Heyndrickxia acidicola: one gene and its partner. The protein of the gene in region 1 interacts with the protein of each later gene in a pairwise test. Links are inferred from orthologs where the notes say so. Each region holds a gene or a part of one and is shown on either strand. Other genes may lie near its edges. The genes, in order: A5N88_RS18045 and mntR.

Region 1 (15,627 bases):
GGTTCCTTTCTTTACTGTAAAATGAGCTAAAAAATGAGCAGTTATCAACATTAAAATTTAAACCAGCCTTCATTTAAAAAATTCCAATTTTAAATTTTTATGTGAAATTTATTTTTTACATATGTTAGGTCACATTAAGGACACAAAACTAGTTTATTCTTATATTCGAGTTGAGCAAATATAAGGAGTTATGCTCAGCGAAAACATGCAACAAATTAAGGTTACTAAATATAAGAAAGAGAGTGATACTTTATGGCACGTGCATTATTTATCAACGGTGTTGGAGAAGGACATATAAATCCAACGATTGGTGTGGTTAAAGAGCTTATCCGGCGTGGGGAAGAGGTAGTTTATTTAACAGGTGAACAAATGCGTGAACGTGTCGAGTTAACGGGCGCAAAGGTAATTACGTTCGATGTCTCTAAATATTTCCAAGAATTCACTGCGGGTGGACGCTCACCTGCGGCAATAGCGGGTGGATTATTGCGCGCTGCAGACGTCGTCATTCCCGCTGTCCTGGAGCAAATAAAAGGAGAACATTTTGATTATATGATTCATGATTCAATGTTCGGATCTGGTCGTTTGCTTTCACAAATACTCAACCTACCGGCAATCAACTCGTCCACGGGTTTTGCATTGAATCAATTCGGCTTTGATATGTGGATGAATAGCCTAGCGCGCCAATTTCCAGCAGACGTGAATGAGCGCGCACAACAGGAGTTTCAACAGCTGGTCGCAAACGTGCAAGAGAAATACCATGTACAAGTTGGCTCCCGCTACGAGGTTTTCTATAACCCTGCACCATTGACCATAGTATACACATCGAAACTCTTCCAACCTTTTGGAGAAGGCTTTGACGAATCGTACAAATTTGTGGGACCGTCTGTCGCTCCGCGCTCAAATAGTGATTTTGATTTTTCTAACATAGACACTGACAACCTGATTTATATTTCTCTCGGTACGGTGTTCAATCAAGCAATTGATTTTTACAAGCTCTGTTTTGAGGCGTTTGCAAACACGAAGTATACAGTCATTCTATCAGCGGGGAGACGAACACAGATAACTGAATTGGGAGACATTCCAGCGAATTTCATTGTCCGAAATTACGTACCGCAGCTCGAAGTACTGCAACACGCCAAATTGTTTGTCACACACGGAGGTATGAACAGTACAAGTGAAGGTCTTTATTACGGTGTACCGTTAATAGTGATTCCACAAACCGCCGACCAGCCTATGGTAGCGCGACGTGTTGCTGAAATCGGTGCGGGCATTCACCTGAATCAAGATGACTTAACCGCGGCAGAGATTAGAAAGTCGGCGGAATGTGTGCTGGGCGATCCGTCATTCAAAAGGGCATGTGTTGATATTGGGTATTCCTTCCAAGGGGCAGGAGGGTACCAGCGAGCAGTAGATGAGATCTTCACATATAAACAAAATCTGGGCATTATGTGATAAAAGAAGGCACAACTGAAGGTGATTTCTAATTTAATGATAGGGAATTGTTGCTCTATACTCTGGCAATGCTCTTATGAAGGCATTGCCTTTCCCTTTTGTAGAGGTATATTGTGAACAATCCACTTTAAGGAGAGGGAGTGAAACTAGATTAAAAGTTGACTCTTATAACAGTGCAAGAAGTCAGGGTTCCATGTTCTATAAAAATGTCTTATATATGTTGAATTTAAGTTTTTACAATGATGATTGGAGCGGAAGGCACGAGACTCCTGCGGGACAAGCAGGCTCCCTGTCTGCCCCGCGGAAAGCGAGTGCCTGCAGCGGAAATCAATAGCCAATTTATAAGTAAAAACTAATTTCAATTTAAATAGTATAATATTCGCGTTTTGTCGGCAGGACAATTAATTGCTCAAAGGGAGCTTGTTCACAATTTCCTTATAAGATTTTTGAAGACTGATACTGAAGTCAATGTAGGCAGCTGACATCAAAGCATTAAATAAAGTAAAGTCAAATAAACGGTGTTTAGGACACACAATAATAGTAATGTTTAAAGGGGAACGCGCACGATATGTGTTTCCTTCCTTTATTTTTCAGCTAAAATACCTTAATAACGGAAAAAGCCCTTGTTTTAAGCAGGGCTTTTAACTGGAGTATATGATTTTTTCTTAACGCTTTATCGGCGAGGAGAATTATGCGATACCGATCAAATCTCAATGATTATTGGAAGGATCATGGGCTTCCTTTTTGTTTGTGCGAAGACAAATTCTCCGACTGATTTTTTGATACTCTTCTTCAAGACGTTCCACTGCCGGCTTTCTCCGTGCAGGTCTTTCACCGTTTTGCTTACAAGCTGGTTCATTTCCCGGAGGAGATCATCGGAATTTTTTGCATACACAAAGCCACGGGATATAATATCTGGTCCTGAAATCATTTTTCGGTCTCTTTTGCTCAGGGTGATGACAATTACCAGCATGCCGTCTTCCGAGAGCTGTTTCCGGTCGCGCAGCACAATCTCCCCGACATCCCCGACGCCCATTCCATCCACATAGGTATCTCCTGCTGGGACACTTCTGGTCTGGGTGGCTGTGGAATGCTCAATATCGACAACATCTCCATTTCGCATGATAAACGTGTTTCCTTTTTCCACTCCAACGGACTCTGCCAGCAAACGGTGATGATGCAGCATTCTGTATTCTCCGTGGATAGGAATGAAGTAGGTAGGCTTCATTAACGTAAGCATGAGCTTTAAATCCTCTTGGTAGCCGTGGCCGGAAACATGCATGCCTGTTGAACTTCCAGAGCCGTAGATGACGTTGGCTCCAAGCTTAAAGAGGTTGTCAATGATTTTGGATACATCCCGTTCATTTCCCGGAATCGGCGAGGCGGCCAGTATGACGGTATCGCCAGGATAAATGGCAACATCGCGGAAATTCCCGGTGGAAAGGCGGGAAAGGGCGGCCATCGGTTCACCCTGGCTGCCTGTACACAAAATGGTAACCTTCTCAGGATTCATTTTGTCGACAGCACTTGCATCAATCAGCATCCCCTCCGGAATGTCTACATAACCTCGCTCCAATGCAACATCTACAATATTCACCATACTGCGGCCAAGCAGGGCAAGCTTCCGGTTGGTTTTGATGCAGGAGGCTACCACCTGCTGGACCCGGTTGACATTGGAGGCGAAGGTGGAAACAAAAATTTTCCCCTCTGCCCGATGGAAGGCTTCATCCATATGGCCGCTGACCGTCCGCTCTGATGGTGTCAGTCCTTTGCGCTCTGCATTGGTACTTTCCGATATTAAAGCGAGTACGCCCTCGGTACCGATTTGGGCCATTTTATGAATATCGGTAGATTGGTTATTTTCCGGGGTTAAATCGAACTTAAAGTCACCGGTATGAACGACATTCCCTTCAGGCGTATGGAAGACAATGCCGAGACAATCGGGAATGCTGTGGCTGACTTTGAAAAAGGATACGCCGACTCTGCCTAATTCAAGTTTTGACTCTGAATGAATAGGAATCAGTTTGGTTTCTCTTCTGAGCCTATGCTCCTGCAATTTAAGGTCAATCAGGCCCAAGGTAAAGTTGGTTGCATAAATCGGTACATTCAATTTTTTCAAGAAATAGGGAATCCCGCCAATATGGTCTTCATGGCCATGGGTAACAATCATTCCTCGGATATTCTTTCTGTTTTCTTCTAAATAAGTGATATCAGGAATAATTAAATCAATACCGAGCAAGGATTCATCCGGAAACTTTCCGCCGCAATCGATGATGAAAATATCATCGGCATACTGAACCACATACATATTTTTTCCGATTTCATTTAACCCGCCCAGGGCAAATATGGACAATCTCTCAGATGCACTCATCATTTCGCTCCTCCTGACAAATTAATATTCTTTAGTATTCCCCGAGGTAAAGCTTTTTATTTTTGAAAAAAGGAGGTTGGGGAAATGCCTGGAAAGCAAGTCAGCCAGCAGGAAGGATTGGAGCACATTCAATATCTCTGTAATATCTCAAAATAGAACTGAACCCAAAGTTGATTGTAGCGAAGGGCACGAGACTCCTGCGGGAAAAGCTGGCCAAAGGAAGACCCCGCAGGAGCTTGCGACGGGGATGCTTCCGGCCGCCCGCGGAAAGCGAGTGCCTGCAGCGCTCAAGTAACAGATTTTATTGAAGTTTTGACATCATTGTTACCAAGAGGATCTTTGGGAATCTTGAGTAAAAGGACATTATAAGGGATAATTTAAAAAGGATAGAAGAACAAGATACATTATGCTCTTTCTATCTTTTTTTGTACGCCCGTTTCATGATCTGGAGAAAAGTTACCCATATGACAGTTCTGTTCCGGATTTCATTTGATGTATGTGAGAGTCGAATGTAAGTGGCTTAAATGTGATTATTTACTCTCTTTTTCATCAGTTCAGCAACTTGATTTGAATTTACATTTCCTTCTCTTTGTAATTGATCAATGATGTTAGTATAATAAATCTCATTTCGATTCTGGCTTAATTTATATGCAGCCTGGATTTCGTCTACTTTTATCTTAAAACCAATTATACCTTTTAGCTGATTTTCTAAGAGTTCAGGTGATAGTTTATCCCATAAAACTGAATTCTCACGTTTTTGCTCATATTTTTCTAGCATTGCCGTTAAGTCTTCTATTAGTTCATTTTTTTCTACTATACTTGCTTTTCCATACATATGGACAGCTTGATAATTCCACGTCGGGACATTTTCCTTTTCATACCAGGAAGAAGAGATATAAGCGTTTGGTCCTTGGAACATCACTAATACATCCTTACTGGTATCGAATGTTTTCCATTGAGGATTGCCGAGGGCCATATGCCCCGTGAGTTTGTATTGATCTCCTTCTTTCATAAGCTGCAATGGCAAATGAGTGGCAATGGGTTTCCCCTGTTCTGTTGTGACAATTGTGCCAAAAGAGTTTTTTTGAACAAAATCCCTAATTTCTTCAGCATCTGTGACCCTAAAGTATTTTGGAATATACACTATAATTCCCCTCTCAAACAAAGTTATCTGAGTATTTTGGTCATTATATAATCTGTTTGTTTTTCATCACCCATATAAAAAGAGTGAGCTCCTGTTTGGACAAACCCCATTTTATGATAAAAGGCGATTGCATTTTCATTTTTTTCCCATACACCCAGCCAGATTTTCATTTTTTTACGCTCTTTTGCTATTTCCAGAGCTTTATTGAACAGATATTTACCGAGCCCTTGTTTTTGATATCTATTCCTTATATAAATTCTTTCGATTTCAAGTGATTCATTCCCCATTTTTTCAGATTGTGCCTCATTGGTGTTAACCTTTAAATATCCAGCTATTTCTGTATTAAAATAAATGAAAAAGAAATCCGAATAGGTATTGGATAATTCTTTTTCTAATTGTGTTAAGCTAAATGCCTTTTCCAAATATACTTCCATATTTTCTGGTGAATTCTGATGCTTAAATGTATCATTAAAAGTTTCATAACTAATTTCATGAAGTAATTGTAAATCCTCAAGGATACACTTTTTTATACATATCGTCATATTAATATTCCTTCTCCTTTACATCATTCAATATTTTCTCTTGTTTCCCTTTTTGACAAATTCCCAATCTATTTCTATATTTTTTCTTACTCTTTGAAGATATTTAAAAATGGTTTCTATTTCACTTTCGGAAAATCCATTTAATGCGACCATGTTGGAATACTCATTTTCTCTAATTATAAAAGGATATATCATCTTCCCTTTATCTGTTGGAAAGAGTTTTTTTATTTTTTTGTTATGTACATCATCTTTCTTTTCAATAAAACCATTCATCTCAAGTTTTTTTATAGCACGAGCTGCCGTTGTTCGGTCTACTTTTATCATCTCAGCTACTTTATCTTGAATGATTCCTGGATTTTCACATATTCGCACAAGGTACAAATACTGACCTTTCGTAAGGTCATATTCTTTAAATTCTATGTTGCTGATAGAATCTAATGCCCTCGCAATCATTCCAATTTCACGTAGAATTTCCTTCATAATAAACTCCTTATGGCATAATTTTATTGTAAATACAACAAAAAAGGTGTACCTTAAATGTAATCTAATTTTGTTGCATTTGCAATAAAAAATAATAAATGCACTAAAGTACAAAATAACACGTTTAGATTCAATTTCCTTTTTGTTTATGTATAAACTTGATCCCAAAATTAATGGGAACAAGCACTTGCAGCAAAAATCAATCAGCTGGAAGAGTTTAAACGCATGCATTCCTTGTCTATGTTAAAACCAAAATTAGAACTGATCCCAAAGTTGACTGAAGAGAAAGGTACGAGACTCCTGCGGGAAAAGCAGGCATAGGAAGACCCCGCAGGAGCATGCTACGAGGAGGCTTCCGGCCGGCCGTGGAAAGCGAGTGCCTGCAGCGTAAGGCAACCAGCAGGAAGGATCGTGTCGAAGCCCAATGTCAATGTGAAAGCCAAATTAGAGTAAATGGAAGCAGGTAACTGGAGCAAAATCAACCAGCAGGAAGGATAGAAGCGCAGTCATTGTCTATGTTAAATCTCAAATAGAAATGAACCCAGAGTTGACTGAAGCGAGTGCCTGCAGCATAAGGCAACCAGCAGGAAAGATCAGAAGCACATCTATTGTCTCCTGTTTTTCACAGAGAGAATAGTCATTTTAAAATTTTTAGTAAAAAGTAATTGACTTTTTCTTATGAATCTACTAGAATTTTAAAAGTTAACTCATAAAAAACTTAATAACTTATCCAGAGAGACTGAGGGACAGGCCCGATGACGTCCAGCAACCATCATTTTATGAAAGGTGCTAATTCCTGCAGAATGGTTCTATTCTGAAAGATAAGGTTGATCGAACATATAAACCTCTTTCGGAATGGAAAGTGGTTTTTTTTATGGCCATTCCTTGAAAATGGCCATACTAAGATCAAACATTATGCCGACAGAACAGAATCGGCTTAAAAGAAGGGCAGCAATCCGCTCGTCCATAATATTCGGGAAAAATGAGTAAAGGAGAGGAAAAAATGCTGGTATTTGAAGATGTCCATAAATCATATGGCAAAGGCAAAGAAAAGAGAGTAGAAGCCTTGAAAGGCATTGATTTCATGGTGGAAAAGGGTGAAATCTTCGGCATTGTCGGATTCAGCGGTGCAGGAAAAAGTACACTGATTCGCTGCGTTAACCTTTTAGAACGCCCTACTTCCGGCAAAGTGCTGATCAATGGCACAGATATGCTTTCATTATCTCAGAAAGAGCTGCGCCAGCAACGGAAGAAAATCGGCATGATTTTTCAGCAATATAACCTGCTGCAATCTAAGACGATTTTCCAAAATGTGGCCATGCCGCTCATTTTGGAAGGAAGGCCAAAACAAGAAATTGAGAAAAGAGTGAACGAGCTCTTGTCTTTTGTAGGACTTGAAGACCGGGCTGACCACTATCCAGCGCAACTTTCTGGCGGCCAAAAGCAACGGGTGGGCATAGCGCGGGCCCTGGCAACAGATCCTGATATCCTCCTTTGTGATGAAGCAACCTCCGCACTGGACCCGAATACTACGAATGCGGTTCTCGAGCTGCTGCGAAAGGTAAGGGATAAACTCGGCGTCACCATCTTGATGATTACGCACGAAATGAACGTGATCCGTGATATCTGCGATAAGGTCGCTGTCATCGAAAATGGAATGATCGCTGAGCAAGGACCGGTTATTGAGGTGTTTACAGAACCGGTAACCGATATTGCGAAGAGCTTTGTTCGGACGGTTTTAAATGATTCCATTCCGCCTTCCGTTCAAAAATTAATCGATGAAAGCAGTCAGGCCAATCCGCACGGGGTATACCGGATTATTTTCAAAGGTGCTTCTACAAGTACCCCGCTGCTTTCTGATACAGCCAAGCGCTTCTCGATTGATGTAAATGTGCTGCACGGAATGGTGACAGAGCTTCAGGGCATTCCATTTGGGAATCTGCTGGTGGAGCTGAAAGGCGACAAGGAAGAAATTGACCGTGCCGTAGCCTTTATTCAAGAAAAAGATGCGATTATTAAGGAGGTGTCCGAGGATGCCATTTGATTGGTCCTGGTTCTGGCCTACATTTGCAGCGGCCATTGAACAAACGTTTTATATGGTGATTGTTACGTTAATCATCTCCGTTATTCTGGGAATTCCATTGGGAGTCGTCCTTGTTGTCACACGAGAAAACGGGATACTGCAAAACAAGTTCATTTTTAACATTTTAAATGTCATTATAAATATCTTCCGTTCCGTTCCCTTTATTATTCTAGTTGTCGCCATCATACCGTTTACACGGCTTATAATAGGTACAACCATCGGGACAACCGCAGCCATTGTGCCGCTCGTTCTTTACACACTTTTTTATATTGCACGGCTTGTGGAAAATTCATTACTTGAAGTAGATTCAGGGACAATCGAACTCGCTCAGGCGATGGGTGCCACTCCATGGCAGATCATCTGGCGTTTTCTTCTTCCGGAAGCAAGAAGCTCCATTGTACTGGCACTTACCATTGCCACCATTGGATTAATTGGGGCAACCGCAATGGCAGGGGCAGTTGGAGCCGGCGGTATCGGAGATCTTGCAATTACGTATGGCTATCAGCAATTTCAAACAGGAGTTATGGTCGTCACGGTTATTGCGCTCGTTGTCATAGTCCAGCTTGTTCAATCAATCGGAAACCTGATTGCGAAAAAGCTTAGAAGAAACTAAAAAGCATTTTTAAAAATGAACATCTTTAAATAAGGTGAAAAAGGGAATCCTTTATTAGGATAACTTTTTAAATAAAATACCAACATGGAGGAATTACAAGAATGAAGAAAATAGCGATTATTCTTTTCGGCTTGCTTCTTGTGCTGGCGGGCTGCGGTTCCAAAGGCGGCGGGAGTGCATCCGGCGGCAAAGGCAGCCAAACAGTAAAAGTGGGAACAACTACTTCCGAAGTTCCAACCTGGAACCTTGTTAAGCAGCTTGCTGCGAAAAAAGGCATCAATGTTCAAATCGTCCGTTTTGATGACTATGTTCAGCCGAATCTTGCTCTAGACAGCGGTCAAATTGACTTAAATGCATTCCAAACAGTTGTCTATTTCGATGACTTCAAGAAGCAGCACAACCTTAACTTATCTGCTATCGGTACCACTTCCATCTGGCCGATGGGAATCTATTCTAAAAAGATTAAGAATGTAAGCCAAATTAAAGATGGCGACCAAATCATCATTCCAAATGATTCTACAAACCTTGGAAGAGCCTTATTGCTAATGCAAAAAGCAGGTCTTATCACAATGAAAAAAGGATTTACTGGTGCAGGCGGAGTGGACAACATTCAATCTAACCCTAAACACCTGAAAATCACTCCAGTAGATGCGGCACAAACAGCACGCGGACTGGATGATGCTACAGCTTCTATCATCAACTGTGACATGGCGATCAATGCGAATCTGAATCCGACTAAGGATCCAATCTTCCACGAAGATGCAAGCAATAAAGCATATGTAAACATTATCGCTGCGAAAACAAGCAGAAAGAACGATAAATCGTTCCAGGAAATTGTGAACATTTATCACTCTAAACAAGTAACTGACTTCATCAAAAAGCAATATAAGGGTGCAGCGATTCCAGTTGTAAAACCAATTTCATATTTAAGCGACTATAAGCAAGTTCAATAATAGCAAAGAATTAAATGGCCTGTTCTCGTAGCAGGCCATTTGTTGTATCAGAGAACAGGGGGATGGAGATGGAGAAGAATATGATCTATGATGCGGCGATTATTGGGGCAGGAACAATGGGCATGGCAGCAGGTGCTTTTTTAGCGGGACAAAACAGGAAGACGCTGCTGCTTGATGCCTTTGATCCGCCGCATCATCACGGGAGCCATCACGGGGGAACAAGGATGATCCGCCATGCCTATGGGGAAGGCAGGCAGTATGTGTCTTTGGTCAAGCGGGCACAGGAGCTTTGGGAAGCACTCGAAAAGAAGAGCGGATTGAAGATATTGGAGAAAACTGGTGTCCTGGGACTGGGGCCAAGGGATTCCGTTTTTCTGAAAGAAACTAGAATGGCGGCAGAAAAATATGGGCTGCCTCTCGAAATTCTCAGCTCTTCTGAAGTGATGAAAAGATGGCCGGGCATGACGATGCCAAAGGATTACATTGGATGCTTTGAAAAAGATTCCGGACTGGTTTATAGCGAGAATGCACTCAAGGCCTGGAAAGAAGAGGCTCTTGAAAAGGGAGCAAGTCTTGTCACGCATTCACCTGTCCAGAGGATAGATCCATTGGTAGATGGAATCATCAAGATTGTAGCAGAAGCCGGAGTGTTTTTTTCAAAAAAGGTGATTGTGACCGCTGGAGCTTGGGCAGCAAAGCTTATGCCCGAGCTGCAGCTCCCTATTCAGCCGGTACGCAAGGTGATGGGCTGGTTTGATGCCTCTGAAAACGAGTTTGGTGTTTCTCGCTTCCCATCGTTTTACGTAGAGGATAGGGATAAGATGTTTTACGGTTTTCCTACCTTAAATGGCGGAGGGCTGAAGCTGGGGAGAACGGATGGAGGGCAGCCCATCGATCCGGATCAGCATGTGCAAAATTTTGGCGCCTATCCTGAGGATGAAGGGGAGCTTCGTGACTTTCTGAAGACGTATATGCCAGAAGCAAATGGAGGGTTGAAGGAAGGGAAAACCTGTTTGATGACACAGTCCGTTGATCACCACTTCATTATTGATTACCATCCTGAGCATGAAAATATCATTCTGGCATGCGGATTTTCAGGGCATGGCTTCAAGTTTGGAAGCGTGATGGGCGAGGTGCTGGCTGAGCTGGCCATTCACGGCCGTACGGAATTTGATCTTTCTTTGTTTTCGATCGACCGATTTAGAAAGTAGGGTCTTCTTTTATGGCAGGTGAAGACTACAGCATCCTTACGCTGATGAGCGAGGCGCTTGTTCATGAGTCGAAAGCGGAGCGTTTTATTGCTTGTTTATTACAGGATGATGGGTACCGGCCATTGGGGATGGGTAGCTACCTGGAGGCTGATGTTCCACATTTTAAGACTATATCCACAACCTCAATTGATATAAGTGAGAGCTCACTAAGGCTCTCATCCACATTATCCCGCCCTCCCTGTGGAAAAAACCTGGATTTTCAATTGAAAATCCAGGTTTTTTAAGTTACCCACAGCCCAAAATAATCCCGTCTATTTTTTATCCACAGCTTATTTTTATACTTTTTTTTGGAGACTTGAGGTACAGGTGATAGTTTATATGAGCGGTTACGAAGAAAGGGAGGGATAAAGGGGTGGGAGTGGACTTGAGCAAAACAGAGTAATGAGCACGATTTCCGCATGGGACAGGTGCTTTTTTTTATGAGGGTGCTGGGTAGGGGCAACATTTTTCTTTTTTACTGTAACATTTCCCTTTAACTGAATTTAATTTGACCAGCTGCCGAGCTAAAACTCTGTTTTTTAGCCTGAGTGATTTAGTGCTTTAATCTGTTAAAGGGGTCTGACCCCTTTACCTTTAGTGGGCTAAAGGATAAAGCTTCACGTTTAGGTTCTGCTTCATAAGCAGCTTTCTCTTCGAGCTGTGAATAGCTTTCTGCTTGATGTCGATACTGATAGGAACGAAAGCTTATTTTACCACATTTTTAATGAAGGGGAGGTTACGGCCGTGTATATGAAGACAAGATGTATGGTATGGCTGCTACTGGCAATTGGATGTATGTTTATAATCTATCATACTTCCGGGACATCCTATTCCCAGCAGGACATTAAGCCCGCAATGGAAAAATACATTAGTCGAACTGCAGCCCAATTGCCATCCATTCACTTTAGCTATGATCATGAAAATGTTTCAACCGAGCAGCCATCTGTATTTACTCATTTTATTCTTAGAAAAGCAGGACATGTAACGGAATACGCCATATTAACCTTCTTTATGATGATGTCCATCCGATTTTCAAACTATCCTTTCGTCTTAAGAATTTGCGCAAGCTGTACAGCGGCTTTTCTTTTCGCATGGGTGGATGAATGGCATCGTCTCATTGTACCGGATAGGCTGGGCAGCTTTCTTGATGTGTATACGTTTGATCTGGTCGGAATCGTACTTTGTGCTGTCTTTTATAGCATGCTGCATGTCGTGGTGCAAAAAAGGGACACTTCTCTCCCTGTTCAGAACGAAGAAGAGCCGGAGGGAATATAAAACTTCCTATATTATAGAAGAAATCAGGTGATTTCTTTAGCGTAGACACTCTGTTGATAATGGAATATAATGTAATAAAAGGGTTTTTGTAGTGGTTGTAAATTCATTTTCTATTAAATAAAGTATTTACCCAATGTAGTCTCTGTCTAGCTCCAGCGCCTATCGGCTAGCAGATTTCTAGGTCTCCTCCCTAAGATAAGTCAACATCAGCTCGTACCTCGCTGTGTTTTCTTTATCTCAGTCGGAGACTGCGGATTCCGTACGCCGATGAACGAGGCACTAGCGCTTTTCTTAAAGGAGTGTAGCTCGATGCGTTTATTTATATGCTTTTTAGCAGGGATGATGGTTGCTGCGTTGAATTTTGTTTTTGCAGGACTTCATCACTCAATGGAAAAGGTCAGTTTTTACTTACTAATAAGTTCTGTCGTCCTCATCGCCATTGCCATCCTCCTATCAGGATCAGCTGTCAATGGTGACCGGGCGAGAGCAAACGATGCTTTTGAGGATAGCGCTGAGCGCAGGAAACGCTTTAAATGGGTTTGGAATTTTCTTATCATGTCTGTGCCTTGTGTAATCAGTCTGGCAATCATTTATACTCTTTGAGCCAGGCCAGGCAATGCAAAAGGGGGAGGCAAAGTGGCATTAACCCTGCTTTGTACTGTATTTTATTTATTTTGTCTTGTTGCTTTCTACATACTTGGATTTTTGTTATATAGAAAAAATAAAATTCACTTAAATAAGCCAAACTGGACGGTTTTTGCCGTCCTTTTTCTTCAAGTGTCTCTTTTTGTATTGTTCTGGGAAGGAGCTTTTGAAAAAGCGCCGGGACCTCTTATAGATATTGTATGGTGGTCGGTCGTGGGGATTGGTTTCATTGCAAGAATAAGAGATTTTAAGAATAATTTCATCTCAGCTATTCCTTGTATTCTATTAAGCTTATTTTTAGCCGGTTTTATGCTGCTTTTGCTTTACATTACTTCGATGTAAGGACGTATATTAAGCTTGGTGCGGGTGTTACTCATCTAAAAGCTAATGATGAAAGGGGCAGAGGATGAAGTGGAGTGTGTTGATTTTGGCTTTGTTGTTTTGTTTTGGGAATTGCTTTCAAGCGATTAATGCGGATGAATCTGTTCCTCCAGGAGCAGTGAAAGTGGCAAGGGAGCAATTCAAGCCGTTTGTTTTAGAGTTTATTAACAACGTGGACAGGGCAGATTTTCATTTTACAAAAAGCAAAGAAATTTCCTTCAGTCGTTTGTATCCGGTGTATGGTTTTGTGGGGAAAAAGGGAAAATTGGTTACTCATAAGCCAAGCCAATGGATTTCTGTTGTGTATCAGGATGGAAAGCCTAAAAATGTTATTTCTCTCGCGGCGGAAAAGAAAACATATATAGTAGAAGGAATAGGGAGCTCCAATACCTTTCCTGCCACTTTATCCCGGTTAAAACTCACGCTGAATGATACGTTGATTACTGAAGTTGGGGATTATTTTTTAGTCTCACACAATCAGGTGAAGTCGCTTGATGTTCCATCCAGACTGCTGCAGTACAAATCAATGGTATCTGTTCAGGAATTCAGTCGGTTACTGCATGAACGCTGGAAGAGGGCAAGCGAATCGGTAAAGGCTGAACCCCAGAAAAAGATTCCCCCAATTTATATAGTGGCAGTAATGTCGCTGATAGGTATTCTAATAGTGGTGGGAAGAAAGCTGATGACCGGCAGGTGGTAATCGGCTTTTTTACTTTGTTTGGGGTAGCCTCACAAACAAAACCTTTCGTGCGTTAAAGTGTGAAAGGGGTCGGACCTCTTTTACGCTTTAACGCATAGAAGGGGTCTGACCCTTTTAGTGGAGTAAAGCCTAAAAAAAGTTTTTTTAGAGTCTTGCAATTTAGGAGATTGTCAGATAATATTGACATATGAAAACGATTTCATGAAATCGATTTCAACTATAGATGTTTACGAATTCGGGGGAAGGGGTGAACAAGACAGGGGGGAGAGAGATAGTAAAAATTTCTGATGTAGCAAAGATGGCTGGCTTGTCACCGGCAACTGTATCAAGGGTTTTAAATAACCATCCATACGTTTCAGAGGATAAGAAAAAGCGTGTTGCAGAGGCAGTTAAGAAATTGAACTACTTTCCCAATTCATCTGCACAGAAATTAAGGGGCCAGAAGGTGGATACGATTGCGGTTTGTATGCCGCTTCTTACCAATCCATTTTTCGCTTATTTGCTTGAAGGGATCGACCAAGCAGCAACTGATGCAGGGCTCCAGCTTCTCGTTTGTCAAACAAGGTATGAAAAGAAAAAGGAATTGTATTATCTGAATTTATTGAAATCAAAACAAGTGGATGGCATTATTTTAGCTTCCATTGAAAATCAATGGGAGGACATCGAAGAGTATACAAAGCACGGTCCAGTCATTTTATGCAATGAACACTGCCGTGCAGCCAATGTATCTCAGGTCTATTTGGACCAGGTGTACGGAGGGTATCTCGGAACAAGGTACTTAATTGAAAGTGGATACAATCGAATCGCATACTGCAGGGGTGAGTATGCAAGCGGCCTTTCTCTGGAAAGAGAGCGAGGTTATAGGCTTGCGATTGAAGAATACGGTTTATCCAGCCGTGAAGAGTGGGTTTTTCGGAACTCAACGGATTTTCAAAGCGGCAAACAGGTGGCAAGAAACATTGCCAATATGAAGGATAAGCCTAATGCCGTTTTTACCGGAAGCGACCAGGTGGCTGCAGGCATTATCGTAGAGGCTAAGCGCCTTGGATTCAGAGTGCCGGAGGATCTAGGGGTTATCGGATTTGACGATCAGCCTGTTGCAGAGGTTACCGTCCCGTCTTTGACGACGATTCGGCAGCCCGTCCAGGAAATAGGGAAGACAGCCATGGAGCTGCTCATAAAAGAGTTCAATGATGAATTAGAACAACCGAAGCTGGTGACGCTGCCTTTACAATTGATTGAAAGGGCTTCCGCCAAACAACCTACTAATTAAGGGGGATATATGATGAAAAAGTTGAAAAAAGCCAAGGTTTTGGCTGCAGCTGTAACGCTGTCATTAGGCCTAGCTGCATGTTCCAATTCGAGCACGACGAGCGGAAGTGCATCGAATACGAATAAAAGCTCAAGCGGTAGCAGCAATAAAACCGTTACGCTTATTTACGCAAGAGGAAAAGACTCTACACCGGGTACAACCAAAATGGTGGAAGCATTTGAAAAAGCTTATCCGAATATCAAGGTTAAATTCCAGCAGATGCCATCCGACTCAGGACAGCAGCATGATGCATACGTAACAGCATTAAATGCAAAATCAGATACTCCAGACGTTTTTGACATGGACGTTGTTTGGCCGGCTGAGTTTGCGCAAGCTGATTATGTGCTGCCGCTTGACCGTTTCATCCAACAGGACAATTTTGATTTGAGCCAGTATAACCAGGGTGCCTTAAAGGCAGCACAGTTC
Region 2 (15,516 bases), 3.2 Mb from region 1 along the record:
TTCACCTGCAAAGGATGCAAGCATTTCATCAGGAAGAGGCATTCCAAACATAGACATTCCTAATTTCGAGAATACATCTTTGTCAGATTCAATGAGCATTTTTCCTGTAAAGTCGCCAGTTATGGTAATTTGAACTCCGAAGCATTGATAAGAACTGGATGGATTTTTTAGAACGGGAGTTTTTATAACGGTTTTAAGTGGTATGACAGATGTAATGGCTTCCATGGTACTATCCAAAAGTGTATTGATGGAAGAGTTAAAAGTCATGGTTCGTTCCTCCTGGAAGTATATAAATTTATATTAGCATAAAGATTCCTTCTGTCATCCTTTTATTAAGAAATATATGAATCTTATCTGAATTCCGATAGAAAAGGCCGATGTATGAATATGATTCAATGTTATTCTTTGTTTAGAAAAGGGTTTGAAAGATTAATTGCCTGCAGAATCTGGTGCGGATGCCTCCTTTAATGTAAGGGATAAACAAAATGGTAATAATTGATATCCAAACTTTTGATTAAACTCGTTATAATAAAGAAGCACAGCAACACCTTCAAAACGTTACTTGCTCCAAAATATTTTTGGAGCTTTTTTCTTTTCTCCGTAAGCAAAAAGACGAACAAAGACGGGTTTGTCCATTCTACGAAAAGCAGCAATTTATGCGAAACCACCTAAAATAGTAGAAACGTCATTGAGAAGGATATGTAAGCATTTGAATAGTATATGAGCCACTTTTTAAACAAAAGTGTTAATAGTAAATTTAAAAGGGTTTTTATAGTTTTTTAACCTCATGTTGATTGTAAGAGACGATACTCCTTCTTAGAAATTGATGTTGAAGCAGACAAATCCCAGGATGGACAGAACAATACCAATGTACTAGTTAAACCTAAGGTTAATTTGAATCCAAAGCTGATTGGAGCATAAGGTACGAGACTTCTGCGGTAAAATCAGGCAATAGGAGAATCCCGCAGGAGTACAGCGACAAGGAGGCACCCAGCGGCACGCGAAAAAGCGAGTGCCTGTGCTTGGAAATTAACAGGCAGGATGACGGGAACGTTTTAAAAAGAATTTATGATAGCGCTCTTATACATCGATCATAAAGAGTATGAAAAAATGAAAAAATCCGTTACAATGAGTAAAAATGATAAAAATTAGGGAGCTAGTTCACCATGGCTGACATGATTAAGGAATCAACAACTCAAAAAGAAACAATCAGTTATGTTTTACAATTAGTACAGCACTTTAAAGAAAATGGAGATACAGAACGGGCAGAAAAAGCTGAAAGTCTATTAAAAAAACTGCATCATGGAGAGTTTATTGTGGCTTTTTGCGGACACTTTTCAGCCGGCAAGTCAACAATGATTAACAAGCTTTTGGGAGAAAATGTACTTCCATCCAGTCCTATTCCAACAAGTGCAAATCTTGTAAAGGTCACAAAATCTAATAATAATTATGCGGTGATCCGTTATGATAAGGAGCAGCTTTTGTTTAAGGCTCCCTATGATTTTAAAACGGTAAAAGACTTTTGTAAAAATGGAAATGTAAAGGAAATTGAAATTGGCAAAAGTCAAACGGATTTGCCTGAAGGCGTTACCGTTATGGATACACCTGGGGTAGATTCTACAGATGACGCTCACCGGATTGCAACAGAATCTGCTATCCATTTAGCGGATATCGTCTTTTATGTAATGGATTACAACCACGTCCAGTCTGAATTGAATTTCATGTATACAAAGGACCTACTTCAGCACGGTGTGGAACTGTATTTAATCATTAACCAAATAGATAAACACAAAGAAGAGGAGCTATCCTTTGAGGATTTCGAATCTTCTGTTTCTGAATCCTTCGCATCCTGGAATGTTTATCCAAAAGGGATTTACTATACAAGCCTGAAGAACCCGGTTCATCACAGCAATCAATTTGATGCCGTAAAGAAGCTTATGCTGACTGCTTTAATGGAGAAGGAAGAGCGAATAATTGAGTCTGCACGGGCTGCTGGCAATCTATTATTAAAGGAACATCTAAAATGGTTGGATGAACAGCTTGAAATGGACTCCATTCCATTCGAAGAAGTGCTATCTGGTTATAATGAGGAAGAAATAGCCGAGATTACAGAAAAAGAAGAACAGATAAAGCTGCAATTAGATAAAATTGATATACGGGAAGAGAAATGGACAAAACAATTTACGGATGAGCTGGATAAATTGGTCGAAAGTGCTTATCTTATGCCTTATCAGACTAGGGAACTGGCAGAGGCCTTTCTACAATCTGTACAGCCTGAATTTAAAGTGGGGCTGTTGTTTGGCAAAAAGAAAACAGAGCTGGAGAGAAAAGAACGTCTGGATGCTTTTTATCATAATGTAAAAACACTGGTGGAGTCACAGCTGGACTGGCATTTACGAGAATTTGCGCAAAAAGCACTGCGTACCGCAAATAATACAAACAGCCAGCTTCTTAAAGAGGCACAAACGCTTTCAGTGCCTTTTAATCGTGAGATGGTTACATCAACTGTAAAGCAGAATGCCATGGTAACTGGGGAATACATTTTACATTATTGCGATGAAATAGCAAATCAATTGAAATTCTCAGCTAAAAAAGCTTGCGAAGAAATAAAGCAGGCGGCAGCTAATCAAATAAAAGCAAGGGACAGTAAGGAAAAGCAGGAGCTTGAACGTGAACTTAAATTGGTTAGTGAGGGGTCTAAAGCTTTACGCGAATTGGACCATATTCGTTTAATCAGGGAAAAGAAAGAAGAGAATCTGCATGATCCTTTAATGGACTCTCATAATCTAATGCAAAAGTACATAGATAAATGGCAGGATCAAGAAGAAAATCGCGTGATTTATTCAGAATCGATGTCGGCCCAATTGTCTGAAGACAAGAATGAGAGCCCTCTTGCACCTGGTGAAAAAAGAGATCAGGTTTTTAATTTAATTCCGCCAGACAAAATGGCTGCTAATCTTCAATCAGCAGTACAATTATTAAAGGATAAGCATGGTTTTCAGCGTTTTGCTGCAAACCTCTTGGAAAAGGCTGCACGATTAGAAAGCAGAGACTTTACTATCGCCTTGTTCGGGGCGTTTAGCGCAGGAAAGTCTTCCTTTGCTAATGCGCTTATGGGAGAAAAAGTCCTGCCAGTCTCACCTAATCCTACAACTGCTGCAATTAATCGAATCTGTCCTCCCAACAGTGTTCATAAACATAGGACAGCGGTAGTTCATTTGAAATCCAGAGAACAGATGATGGCCGATGTAAAGCATTCATTAAAAGTATTTGGCAAGGAATGCGGAGATCTTGCATCTTCTCTTCCACTTATTCAAGAACTGGCTGGAAGCGAGGAGGGAGACGGGAGGTCAAAAGTCCATTTATCCTTCTTAAATGCATTTGCGAAAGGATTTTCTGTTTTTGAATCTGTGATGGGAACCAATGTAGAAACGGATATTCAGGGGTTTCAGGAATTTGTTGCAAATGAGTCCAAGTCTTGTTTTGTAGAATCGATTGACCTCTATTTTGATTCATTGCTGGCAAGACAGGGCATTACGCTTGTTGACACTCCTGGTGCAGATTCCATTAATGCCAGGCATACCGGCGTAGCATTTGAATATATTAAAAACTCGGACGCCATTCTTTTTGTAACCTATTATAATCATGCTTTTTCAAAGGCTGACCGTGAATTTTTAATACAGCTTGGCAGGGTAAAGGATGCCTTTGAACTGGATAAAATGTTTTTTCTTGTAAATGCAGTGGATTTGGCGGAATCAGAGGAAGAATTGAACGATGTTCTATCCTACGTTCGTGCACAATTATCGCAGTACGGCATTCGCTTTCCGAGACTTTTTGGCGTTTCAAGCTTACTGGCACTCGAGCATCCTGATAGGGCTCCTGGAATGAAGGACTTTAAAGAGGCATTTCATGATTTTCTTGAACAGGACTTAACTCAAATGGCAGTAAAGTCAGCTGAGGTGGAGCTGCAAAGGGCATTACAGATGGTAACGGCCATTATTGAATCGGGAAAAGAAAGCCGGGAGGAAAAGGAAAGAAAGGCTTCCTTGCTGGAATCACAGCAAATGGAAATGCAAAAAATACTTCATAAGGCAGAACCTGAATGGTTAGCTGCAGGTTTTCAACAGGAATTAAAGGAGCTTTTATTCTATGTGAAGCAGCGTGTGTTTTATCGATTCTCTGACTTTTTTAAAGAGGCATTTAATCCTGCAACATTGCAAAAAAATGATAAAAGCAGCTTGAAACAAGCATTGGAGGAGCTTCTTGACAGCCTCGGCTTTGATTTTTCCCAGGAGCTGAGAGCGACGACTGTCAGACTTGAAAATCATGTGAATAAGCTTTTTCAGGAGTCTTTCAATCAATTGAGCGGAGAATTCTCTAAACTGAACGAGGATATTACGTTATCTGAATTTAAAACAGCAGCACTGGCAACGCCGGACTTTCCAAAGGCATTTGAAAATCAACCAAGGGGAAATCTTGAAAGTACGTTTAAGTACTTTAAAAACGCACGGGCCTTTTTCGAAAAAAATGAAAAGCAATTGATGCAGAATGAATTGGAATCATTGCTGAAGCCGATGTCAGATAAGTATCTTGAAGAACAGACATTCGTGCTTTCAAATCACTTTGAAACATTTATTCATCAGGAGTTTTCTAGAATGCTAGGAGAAATGGAAGCGGACATTTATGACCAATTCCAAGGCTGGCTAAGTGCGCTGACCCAAACCATAGATCTTAATGCCTGGACAGAAATCAAAGCTCAATTGGGAAATTCTTTAAATCAAGGAGGATGAAAATGAACGAAAATCGTTTTCAAGCCTGCGCTTCCTGTATTCATTTCTTTACAGAAAAAACCGATGCAGGAATGCTGTATAAGTGCACCCGCCTTGGATATGAAACACGGCCGGAATATAAATTTAACTGCTGGGAGCCCAAGGAGAAAGTAAAGAAATTAATGGAAAAAGAAAAGGGGAGATGAACATGAAGTTTGTGAAGCAGGCGGAATGGCTGAATAATCAGTTATATAACGATAACATTCGTATTGCTGATTGCCGTTTTGCATTAAGTGATTCATTGCTCGGACAAAAACTTTATAATGAAGTACATATTCCAGGTGCCATTCATTTTGACCTGGAAAGAGATCTCTCGGGAAAAGTAACGGAGCATGGAGGCCGGCACCCGCTGCCGGATACGGAGATAATAAAGGAAAAACTTGAACGAGCGGGAATTAATAATAAATCCACCGTCATTGCGTATGACTCAGGAGAAGGTTCATTTGCGGCCAGGCTTTGGTGGATCCTAAGATATCTGGGACATGATAAGGTTTATGTATTGGACGGTGGTTTTAAAGAATGGCAAAATAAAAATTTTGCTGTAACAAAAGACCTTCCTGAATTTAAAACGGAATCCTATACGTTAAACCTTCAGCCTGATTTAGCAGCTACTTATGAAGAAGTAAAAAAAGCAGTGGTAGCAGGGGAAGCAGTGCTTGTGGATTCACGTGAATCTGCCAGGTTTATGGGCCTAACAGAACCGATTGATAAAAAACCCGGACATATACCCGGGGCTATTAATAAAGTATGGACTGAGAACCTGAGAAATGGATACTGGAAAAGTATTGAGGAACAAAAAGAACGGTTTAGGGATTTAAAGCCTTCGGATACCATTATTGTATACTGCGGGTCAGGGGTTACAGCAACTCCCAATGTTTTAACCCTTACTGAATTAGGATATGATCATGTAAAGCTGTATCCCGGCAGTTACTCTGATTGGATTTCCTACCATGAAAACCCTGTTGAAAGCAGTGAATCATAGAATAACGAACATAAACCCATCTATCATGGTATAATAGATGATATAAATGACCTAATCCTTCTTTCTATTGGATTAGGCAAAATCTTTTGGGGTGATTGTGTGCAATCTGCAAATCAGCGTTTATTATTGATAGATGGAATGGCTTTATTGTTTCGTGCCTTTTATGCGACTGCTGTTACCGGCCAATTCATGGTGAATACAAAAGGAATGCCGACAAATGCGGTCCAGGGCTTTATGAAGCACCTTTTTCTGGCAATCGAAGATACAGAGCCTACACATGTAATGGTGTGCTGGGATATGGGCAGCAAAACCTTCAGAAATGAATTGTTTGAAGGGTATAAGTCGAATAGGGAAGCCCCTCCAATCGAGCTGATTCCACAATTTGACTTTGTAAAAGAAGTCGTCGATGCATGTGAAATTCAAAATATTGGTATCGCTGGTTTTGAGGCAGATGATTGTATCGGAACGATTGCCAAAGCGGTACATCGCGACATAAATGTTATTATTGTTACAGGTGACAGGGATTTATTGCAGCTATTGGATGAACAAATTGAAGTGCGAATTCTTCAAAAGGGGTTTGGCAACTACAAGTCTTATACTCATGATCTCTTTATAGAAGAGCTTGGCGTAACACCTAAGCAATTTATAGATGTAAAAGCACTGATGGGGGATACAAGCGACGGATATCCAGGTGTAAAAGGAATTGGAGAAAAGACCGCTTTAAAGCTCATTCAACAATATGAGCATATAGATGGCTTGCTTTTGAATCTTACTGGTTTATCCCCTTCCCAGCGTAAGAAAATAGAAGATGATATGGACATGCTTCATTTGTCAAGGAAATTGGCAGAAATCAATTGTGAGGTTCCGCTTGTGTATTCACTTGAACATGCTGTTTGGTCGAATGTACCAGATACATTTGATGATTATCTTCATGATATGGAATTAAGGAGTATACGCAGGCACATGATTCAATCCAATTATTTTCTTACCATGGGACGGGCATAAAGAAAAGCGCAAGCGCATTGCTCATCGGCGTACGGATTGCGGAGTCTTCGACTGAGATAAAGAAAACAAGATGTTGACTTATTGCAGAGAGGAGACATAGAAATCCGTTTACCGAGAGGCGCTGGAGATGATCACAAACTGCATTGGTTAACAAAATTTATTTGTTTATGCAGTAGAGAAAAGCAATCGGCGAGGCCGATTGCTTTTTTGAGTGAAAAATATGACTTTTATTTTTCTAGTGGTTCCTCAGGAGCTGCGGACGATTCCGAATCATTTTTAATTGCTTCATATAATTCAGCAAACTCAGTATCTTGCCCCCATCCTTCCGGGTGGGCACCAGGCGAAATGCTGCCGTAGGTTCGGCGTTTTCCTATAGCCATATTTTTCACCTCCATTATCCTTACTATATTCCCCATTTGCAAAAATTAATAGCCCTTATTTTAAGAAATGTTATTTAATGGCTGGTTTAAGAAAATTGTAAAAAGCAGTTTGAAATAGTTGCTGCTTTACGTACAAAGAATTTTTCGGATATTGTCTGTCTTCGCGGCATTATTTCGTAAACAATTCACAGGTTTTAATACTGAACATGAATTTTTTAACATTTTTAGTGCCAAATAGCACCCAAGTTTATTAAAAGAGCCAATTTAAAATACCGGCTGTAGTTTCAACTATTTGGCAATAAGACTGATACTAGTGTAAAATAAAATTGAGTTCAAGGGAGCGGAGGAATGTAATTGAGCAACGGGGAATTGTCACTGGATGATTATTTACTCTATCTTCGTGAAAAAGGCTTTAAATTTCAAGAGGATGTCATCGGATTTATTTATTTTGGGAAACAGTATACTCAGGCTCAGGATTCACTGATTAAGGCAGCAATTGAGATTACGCTAAAGACCCAGAAGACCTTTGACGGAAGCTTTTATATGTCGCTTTTAGAATTTTTTCAGCAGAATCATGTCGAAAATAAAAAACAGGCATACCGCTTTGTTCGTGAAAAAGGGTTATTGCCTGCTTAGTTAGGAAGGAAACGAGCATTCAAAAGTAGAATCTCTTTGTTTTACTTTTTGCTCTGTTAAAATTCTATATTGAAAACTGCTCGTTTTTAGCTCATTCGAGTGAAACATTAGTTTCACTCGCCTATCAGCTCAGCTGATAGGTTTCAGTAAAGAAAGGAAAACAACGCAAACTTGTTTGCGTTGTTTTCCTTTCTTTACTGTAAAATGAGCAAAAAACAACAGAGTCCTATATCAAAGTCTTATTTTTAGAATTATTCTGATAGGATCTTTTCGTTACCCTTGTTGCTATTGTATATAAGATTAAACATAAGCTATGTAAATAACATACCGAAATATGTCATGAAAACGGATCATTATAAATTTATCCACTTTACGAAAAACACGGACGTTTATACAGCTTTCTTCTCATTTATTGCCTTCTTCCTGCTCTTTTTAATAAAGCCTTGTAATTCTGAAATCATCATTCCCAGGAATATCATGATACAGCCCAGTAATCCTGACAGCGTCAATGTCTCCCCGATACAAAGGTAGGAAGTAATAGCAGCAAATACAGGCTCCATTGTTAAAATAATTCCGACTCTGGTGGGTGAAGTATGCCGTTGAGAAATGGTTTGAATGAGAAAAGCAGCTGCTGTTCCGATGAAGGCAGTGGTTGCAAATGCAAATAGTACTTCCAATGTACTAATATTTTCATAATGAAAAGCATGCTGCCATTTTTCAAAAGAGATGGCTCCAATCCCGCATAAAAACGAAACGGTAAATATTTGTACTGTTGTGATAAAATATACGTTATTATTCTTTGCGGCGCGATCCGTTAATGCAATATGAAAGGCAAACCCAATGGCACATATTAGCATCAGAAAATTCCCCAGAGAGAACAGAGATACATTGGCTGCGGTTAGTAAATAAAGTCCACCGGCAGCAAGGATTGATCCCAAAACGGCTATGCCCGATGGACGCCTTTTAAATAAAAGGAAGCTGATTAATGGGACCATGACAACACTCAGACCTGTAATAAAGCCAGCTTTGGCTGGAGTTGTATACAAAAGTCCGATGGTTTGAAAAGAATATCCTATAAATAAGCAAAAGCCAAGAATGATACCTGATAACAGAGATTTCCAGGAAAATGGCGGTTTGTTTTTTTCATAGAGTGAATAAATTAGAAGCATAGCAAGCCCGGCAAGAAAAAATCTGATTGAATTAAAGGTGAGCGGGGGAATGGCTGCCACAACCTTTTGAACAATCACAAAGGTAGCGCCCCAAACGAATGCAATAAATAGTAATAAGCATTCATAAATCTTTCCTTTATTCATGCCCCACCTCATTCATTCGGACAGCTTTTTTAGCCAGCTCGTCGGCTGTTTTATTTTCTTTTCCTGGAATCCATTTAATGAAAAACAATTCGAACGCTTCAGTTAAATGCAATGTGCGTTCAAGTAAGGCTCGATATTTTTCTTTTTTTGCAAATCCCTTTTCAACCGCATTTACAACAGCTGATGAATCAGAGCGGACAGAAACAAAAGTAAAGTTTTGTTCCAGGCAAATTTCAAGCCCCTTTATCAATGCCGTAAATTCAGCTTCATGATTTTCCATCAAACCAAGTGGAATGGAGTATCGCTGAACCTGCCCATTGTTCTTTATAAATATTCCAGCACCGCTTGGACCCGGATCACCCGCGCTTGCCCCGTCAATATAAAGTTCTGCCAAAGCTGACAACTCCTTAGAATGTTATATGAAGAGTTTACCACATGGAATTGATATATTTTTAAAAAATGCGTTTCTTCAACAATTGTGTTCTTTGAAAAGGCTCTTTTTATGTTGATCACAGTTCAATTACAGCACATTGTTGTGAAAAGCTAAAAAACGGAGCTCCTTAATAAAGTGTTGATTGGAGCTGAGTTCAACACGATATTCAGAAGAAAAACACAGTGCAAAAATATGAAGGAAGCAAGCTTATAAAAAGCCAAGAAGTGGAATGATAAATAATAAACGGACAATGAACTGACAGGTCTGCATAAGCTTAGCTGTTTTTGACTACGCAAACAAAAATGCTGGAAATAGAAAGAGAAGGAGGAAAGTGTATGAGAGTTAAGCTTAAATGGATCTATAAAGGCCCTAAAACAGAGGCATTGGTTTTTGAATCGGAATGGACGTCACAAAATGCAATGGAACGCATTTTGGAGGATCTCTTGCGTACCGGAAGAGCTGCAAATTTGACGGTAATAGATGAAATGGGGAATGAGTGGAATCGAAAAGAATTTTTAAAATTAAAGGTAGTTCTTGAAGAAGAGCCTCATGATATTGTCGTTTTTTTTGATGGCGGTTATGATCTTGAACAAGGAAAAGCAGGGCTTGGAATGGTAATATACTATCAAAAAGGTCAAAAAACATATAGAATTAGAAGCAATTCCATCCTGCAAGAACTGGATTCAAATAACGAAGCAGAATATGCAGCTCTGTACAATGCCATCTTGTTGCTGGAGGAACTTGGTGTTAAACATACTCCTTGTTCGATTAAAGGAGATTCACTTGGTGTGTTAAAACAGCTTGAGGGAGAATGGCCGTGTCTTGAGGAGAATTTAAACCGCTGGCTGGACCGAATTGAGAAAAAAATAAAGGAGCTGGGGTTAAAGGCCTCCTATACACCCATTTCAAGAAAAGAAAATAAAGAAGCGGATCAATTGGCCTCTCAGGCATTAAATAATAAAATCATTCATAGTCATGCTACTATAACCGAATAACCGTGTTAAAGATGAAAGGTCTGATTAAATGAATCGAAAAGAAATAATAAAAGAATTGGATGAGGTACTTACAACATATTGTGAAGACTGTCTGTTAAAAGCTCATTTTCGCAAGGAGAATGGGAAGAAATTTGCACACCGTTTTTGCATTTCGCAATGTACAGTGGGATCTAAATTAAAGGATTATGGAGAAAAATTAAAATCATAAAGGCTGTTTTCATAGATTTTTGCTGACAGACATTTTTCTTTATTTTGCATCTCAACGATAAAAATTTAATGCCCCAGAAGGTTATGGCTATTTTCAAAAAACGAGCATTTATCAACATTGAAATTTAACACAGCCTAATAAAAAAAGGCTGACATCAAAGTCAGCCTTGTTCATATTATCATTGCGGAAGTTTTGTTACATTAGCTGCTTGAGGTCCGCGATTTCCTTCGACAATTTCAAAAGAAACCTCCTGGCCTTCTTCTAAGGTTTTGAAGCCTTCTCCCTGAATAGCTGAGAAATGAACAAATACATCGTCTCCACCCTCAACTTCAATAAAGCCATAGCCTTTTTCGTTGTTAAACCATTTTACTTTACCGTTTTGCATGTTTCTTAATCCTCCTAAATCAAAAGGACAAATTGTCCGTCTAAATTGACATTAATCGTGAATGTTTTCTGGTTGATCTGTTATTTTAGTAAGGCCATCCTAAATCGGGTTTTTTAAAGAAATAAGAAAACAATTCAGATAGATTAATGTTAGAAATAGCATACAATATCCCATACGGTGAGTCAAGAATTCAGCATCAATATTTTTTAATTTTTAGAATTAAATAATAATTTAAATTGAGTGAAAGGTGTGCAGTTTGGCATAAGAGTGTTTCCGCAAGAATTTGCTGCTTTATCTTTATAAGATGCTGTGTTAACGTTTAATGTTGATAACTGCTCGTTTTTTAGCTCATTCGTGTGAAACGGCGTTTCACACGAATGAGCTAAAAAACAACAGCGTCCTATAACAGAGCCTATAAGATAAAACTTTATGTTGTCAGTCATCGCATCATCTTTTCCTAAGATGTACAAATTCTAATACAAAATCTATTGTTGTAAAATAGAGACTATAGGTTTAAAATTCACCCTGTTTTCGAGTATTCTTGTACAAATCGGGCAATTATAGTAAACTTTACTATGATGATTGTATGTAAGGGGTTCAGTTACATAACCAGCTTAGGTACTTTTTGTTATAAAGCATTTATTTACACATGAATACTGAAAAGTTTTTTGGCTAGAAAGCCGGTACTTATTAATGTTTTAAGGTTTAATGGGGGTTAAGGGATGCCAACACCAAGTATGGAAGATTATATTGAACAAATTTATTTATTAATTGAGAATAAAGGATATGCGCGGGTTTCAGATATAGCTGAAGCGCTGTCTGTCCATCCCTCTTCCGTTACAAAAATGGTACAGAAACTGGATAAAGATGATTATCTTGTTTATGAAAAGTATAGAGGATTGGTGCTGACGTCAAAAGGGAAAAAGGTTGGTAAGCGTTTAGTGGACCGCCATGATTTATTGGAGCAATTTCTCAATATGATTGGGGTTGCTGAAGAAAATATCTATCAGGATGTTGAAGGAATTGAGCATCACTTAAGCTGGAATTCTATTGACCGCATCGGTGATTTATTGCAATTTTTCGAGGAAAATCCAGATCAAATTAAAACATTGAAGCTGATACAGCAAAGAAATGAAGAAGGAATATAGAAAGAACCGTTATGAAACGGTTCTTTTTTGAAGGAAAAAGTATAAAATTTTTTATTATATGTTACTTATCGTTGTAGGCTCTGTCTAGCTCCAGCGAGTATCGGCTAAAGGATTTTTTTTCATGTTAGTTCATTCCTTTGAAACGGCCGTTTCACACCCTTTCAAAAAGGAAATGAACTAAAAAAAGCAGTTATTACTATATATTTTGACAAAGACAATCTAAAAAATTGGAGGATATTCCAAAAAGTCCTCATCTCCATCCTGCGCATTAGCCAGATGCACGGCACCGTTGGAATCTTTCTCTATTGTTATTCCGCTTAATAGTCTGTTTTCTGCTTCAATTAAGGCTTTTTGGTAAGAGATGATTCGTCCCTGTGACGTCTGGAAGCTAACAATATCTCCATGAAGGTTTCTTTGTACTTTTTCAATGCTTTCCATTCTTTTATTCTCCTTTTTCTCAGACTTAATTCCACTCCAATCAAAATCATGGAGGTTTAGCAGATCCTTTTTTAAAAAATAGCTCTGTTAAAAAGCAATGCGAGTTTTAAACCTATGTTGATTTGAGCAGATACGCAAAACTTCTGCTAAGTATAGTGGGAGTGACCCCGCAGGAGCATGCGGCGAGGAGGCTCCCCTGCCACCCGATGAAAGCGAGTGCCTGCAGCAGAAATCAACACACAAGATTAACAAAGCCAAAAAATAATATTTCATTAGTTTTCTACATCTGAGTAAAAAACAAACATGTAATGTTAAATTTTTGCTCTGTTGCCGTGAAGGCAGACAACACACGGAATAATCCTTTGAAAGTAGGTAGCCAAAATCATAAGGCAGATAAACAGTGCCATTTTTCAAGAGTTACAGTAAGAAACAAAAATTGAATTGGGAGGATATGTATGAATCGTTTTTCCTGGAGTGAAGCAGCAAAAACACAATGGGATGAAAAGGCAGATGACTGGCATGCAGCAAGCAAAAACAATTGGACAAAGGGCAGCCGAAAAGAAATTGTCCCTTTTATAAAACAGTACATTCCAGTGGGGTCTGTAGCAGATATGGGGTGTGGTGATGGCTACGGTTCACTTTTGCTTAGCCGGGAAGGATATAAGGTTACCGGAATAGATCTCTCAAAGGAAATGATTGACAAAGCAAGGCTGTACGAAAAACAAATGCAGTCAAACCATCCAATGTTTTTAGAAGGCTCTTTCACAAATACGTCCTTTCCTGAAGAGTCATTTGACGCTGTAATGGCGATAAATTCATTAGAGTGGATTGAATTTCCTTTAGATGGGCTTAATGAAATGAAAAGAATTGTAAGGAAAGGAGGATTTGGGTGCTTTGCCATACTGGGACCTACAGCTATGCCAAGGATCAATAGCTATAAAAGATTAGTGGGCACCGATGTTATCTGCAATACCATGATGCCATGGGAATTTGAAAGACTGGCAACGGAGACAGGATGGGAGAAAACAGCGGAAAAGCATGTTTTTAAAAGAGGGGTTGATCCTCAGATGCTGAAGGACCTCTCGAATGAATTAAAGCAGGCCCTAACTTTTTTGACGATTTTTATGTTTAAAAGAATATAACTGATACAACAGTTTATTGGCATATTTCTTCATAGGATATGCTTTTTCCTCATTCATAAGGGGTGTTATTTTCGAATTTTCGTGTAGGAATCACGTAGTGAAGGATACCCTTTTGCACTTTTTTTGTATATAATGAAATCATTTATATAGTTAGCATGGCGGTCATTTTTGGAGGGAAGAAAATGTCAAATGAAAAAGTAATATCGGATATTGAAATTGCCCAAAAGGCTGCATTGCTGCCAGTTGGTGCAATTGCTGCAAAGCTTGGTTTAAGCGAAGACGATATTGAGTTTTACGGAAAATATAAAGCAAAGATATCATTCGAAAAAATGAAAGAGGTTGAATCTCAGCCTGAAGGAAAACTTATTCTTGTTACTTCAATTAATCCTACTCCCGCCGGTGAAGGGAAGTCAACAGTCACCATCGGATTAGGAGATGCACTTCAGCAACTTGGAAAAAAAACGATGATTGCTCTAAGGGAGCCTTCTCTTGGACCAACCATGGGAATGAAGGGCGGAGCAGCTGGCGGAGGGTACTCCCAGGTCGTACCTATGGAAGAAATAAATCTGCATTTTACAGGTGACATTCATGCGATCACAACTGCTAACAATGCATTATCTGCTTTATTAGATAACCATATTCATCAGGGGAATGAGCTGCAAGTGGATCAGCGCAGAATATTGTGGAAACGGGCAGTGGATTTAAACGACCGTGCCCTTCGCCAAATTGTGGTAGGACTTGGAGGACCAGGCCAGGGAGTCCCACGTGAAGACGGATTTGATATCACTGTTGCTTCTGAAATAATGGCAGTTTTATGCTTAGCGGCTGATTTACAGGATTTAAAAAAGAGATTGTCAAGAATGGTCATTGCCTATAACATACATAAACAACCTATTACGGTTAAAGATCTGGGAGTGGAAGGTGCTCTTACGCTCCTTTTGAAAGATGCGCTTAAACCTAATCTTGTCCAATCGATTGAACATACTCCAGCTTTTGTGCATGGCGGCCCATTTGCCAACATCGCTCATGGCTGCAACAGTGTTATCGCTACTAAGACCGCTTTAAAGCTTGCCGATTATGTTGTAACAGAGGCGGGTTTCGGAGCAGATTTAGGTGCCGAGAAGTTTTTAGACATTAAGTCAAGGGCCGCGGGGCTTTCTCCTTCAGCCGTAGTCATTGTGGCAACGATTCGTGCATTAAAAATGCATGGGGGAGTTGCTAAAGACGAGCTTCAAAAAGAGAATGTATCCGCGTTGGAAAAAGGCCTGGAGAATCTTAAGAAGCATACTGAAACAATCGGCCACTTCAATCTGCCTTTTGTAGTTGCAATCAACCGCTTCTCTAGTGACAAGGATTCGGAAATTACTTTGTTAAAGGAATGGTGCCAAAAGCATTCCATTTCTGTTTCTCTCACAGAAGTATGGGGAAAAGGCGGAAAAGGGGGATTGGATTTGGGGGAAAAGGTTCTTGAGGCAATTCAAAATAATTCAGGCACGTTTTCCTTCTTATACGATGAAGATCTACCTTTGGATGAAAAAATAAGAACAATTGTACAAAAGGTATACGGAGGCAGGCATGTTGAATTTTCTGTAAAGGCCTCACAGCAGCTGAAACAATTTAAC

The links.
Region 2: the proteins of A5N88_RS18045 (region 1) and mntR interact in binary tests that used the Escherichia coli proteins (3 or more experiments, as listed by UniProt). The link is inferred for Heyndrickxia acidicola from one-to-one orthologs.

What each region holds. Positions count from the first base shown.
Region 1 is NZ_KV440953.1:3,851,371-3,866,997, forward strand. The notes cover bases 6,117-9,012. They hold A5N88_RS18045 (methionine ABC transporter ATP-binding protein), read left to right. Parts: upstream 6,117-6,992; coding sequence 6,993-8,033; downstream 8,034-9,012. Other genes in these bases: A5N88_RS18050 (methionine ABC transporter permease), read left to right, coding at 8,023-8,685; A5N88_RS18055 (MetQ/NlpA family ABC transporter substrate-binding protein), read left to right, coding at 8,787-9,012. In the rest of the region: A5N88_RS18015 (macrolide family glycosyltransferase), read left to right, coding at 253-1,452; A5N88_RS25605 (hypothetical protein), read left to right, coding at 1,646-1,786; A5N88_RS18020 (ribonuclease J), read right to left, coding at 2,156-3,823; A5N88_RS18025 (hypothetical protein), read left to right, coding at 3,900-4,118; A5N88_RS18030 (FMN-binding negative transcriptional regulator), read right to left, coding at 4,344-4,967; paiA (spermidine/spermine N(1)-acetyltransferase), read right to left, coding at 4,991-5,509; A5N88_RS18040 (MarR family winged helix-turn-helix transcriptional regulator), read right to left, coding at 5,537-5,989; more of A5N88_RS18055, read left to right, coding at 9,013-9,638; solA (N-methyl-L-tryptophan oxidase), read left to right, coding at 9,707-10,849; A5N88_RS18065 (hypothetical protein), read left to right, coding at 10,861-11,133; A5N88_RS18070 (VanZ family protein), read left to right, coding at 11,639-12,163; A5N88_RS18075 (DUF5316 family protein), read left to right, coding at 12,473-12,766; A5N88_RS18080 (hypothetical protein), read left to right, coding at 12,800-13,150; A5N88_RS18085 (hypothetical protein), read left to right, coding at 13,215-13,889; A5N88_RS18090 (LacI family DNA-binding transcriptional regulator), read left to right, coding at 14,137-15,162; A5N88_RS18095 (ABC transporter substrate-binding protein), read left to right, coding at 15,175-15,627. UniProt on the Escherichia coli protein: Part of the ABC transporter complex MetNIQ involved in methionine import. Responsible for energy coupling to the transport system. It has also been shown to be involved in formyl-L-methionine transport.
Region 2 is NZ_KV440953.1:656,787-672,302, forward strand. Bases 10,817-13,601 are described here. They hold mntR (transcriptional regulator MntR), read left to right. Parts: upstream 10,817-11,888; coding sequence 11,889-12,314; downstream 12,315-13,601. Other genes in these bases: cspD (cold-shock protein CspD), read right to left, coding at 10,960-11,166; A5N88_RS03165 (DUF3892 domain-containing protein), read right to left, coding at 12,534-12,752; A5N88_RS03170 (class I SAM-dependent methyltransferase), read left to right, coding at 13,208-13,601. Outside these bases: A5N88_RS03110 (chemotaxis protein CheX), read right to left, coding at 1-267; A5N88_RS03115 (dynamin family protein), read left to right, coding at 1,176-4,790; A5N88_RS03120 (hypothetical protein), read left to right, coding at 4,793-4,975; A5N88_RS03125 (sulfurtransferase), read left to right, coding at 4,978-5,811; A5N88_RS03130 (5'-3' exonuclease), read left to right, coding at 5,950-6,816; A5N88_RS24665 (hypothetical protein), read right to left, coding at 7,044-7,196; A5N88_RS03135 (DUF6123 family protein), read left to right, coding at 7,551-7,832; A5N88_RS03140 (DMT family transporter), read right to left, coding at 8,222-9,145; A5N88_RS03145 (reverse transcriptase-like protein), read right to left, coding at 9,138-9,539; A5N88_RS03150 (reverse transcriptase-like protein), read left to right, coding at 9,914-10,573; A5N88_RS24015 (zinc-finger domain-containing protein), read left to right, coding at 10,602-10,781; more of A5N88_RS03170, read left to right, coding at 13,602-13,894; A5N88_RS03175 (formate--tetrahydrofolate ligase), read left to right, coding at 14,077-15,516.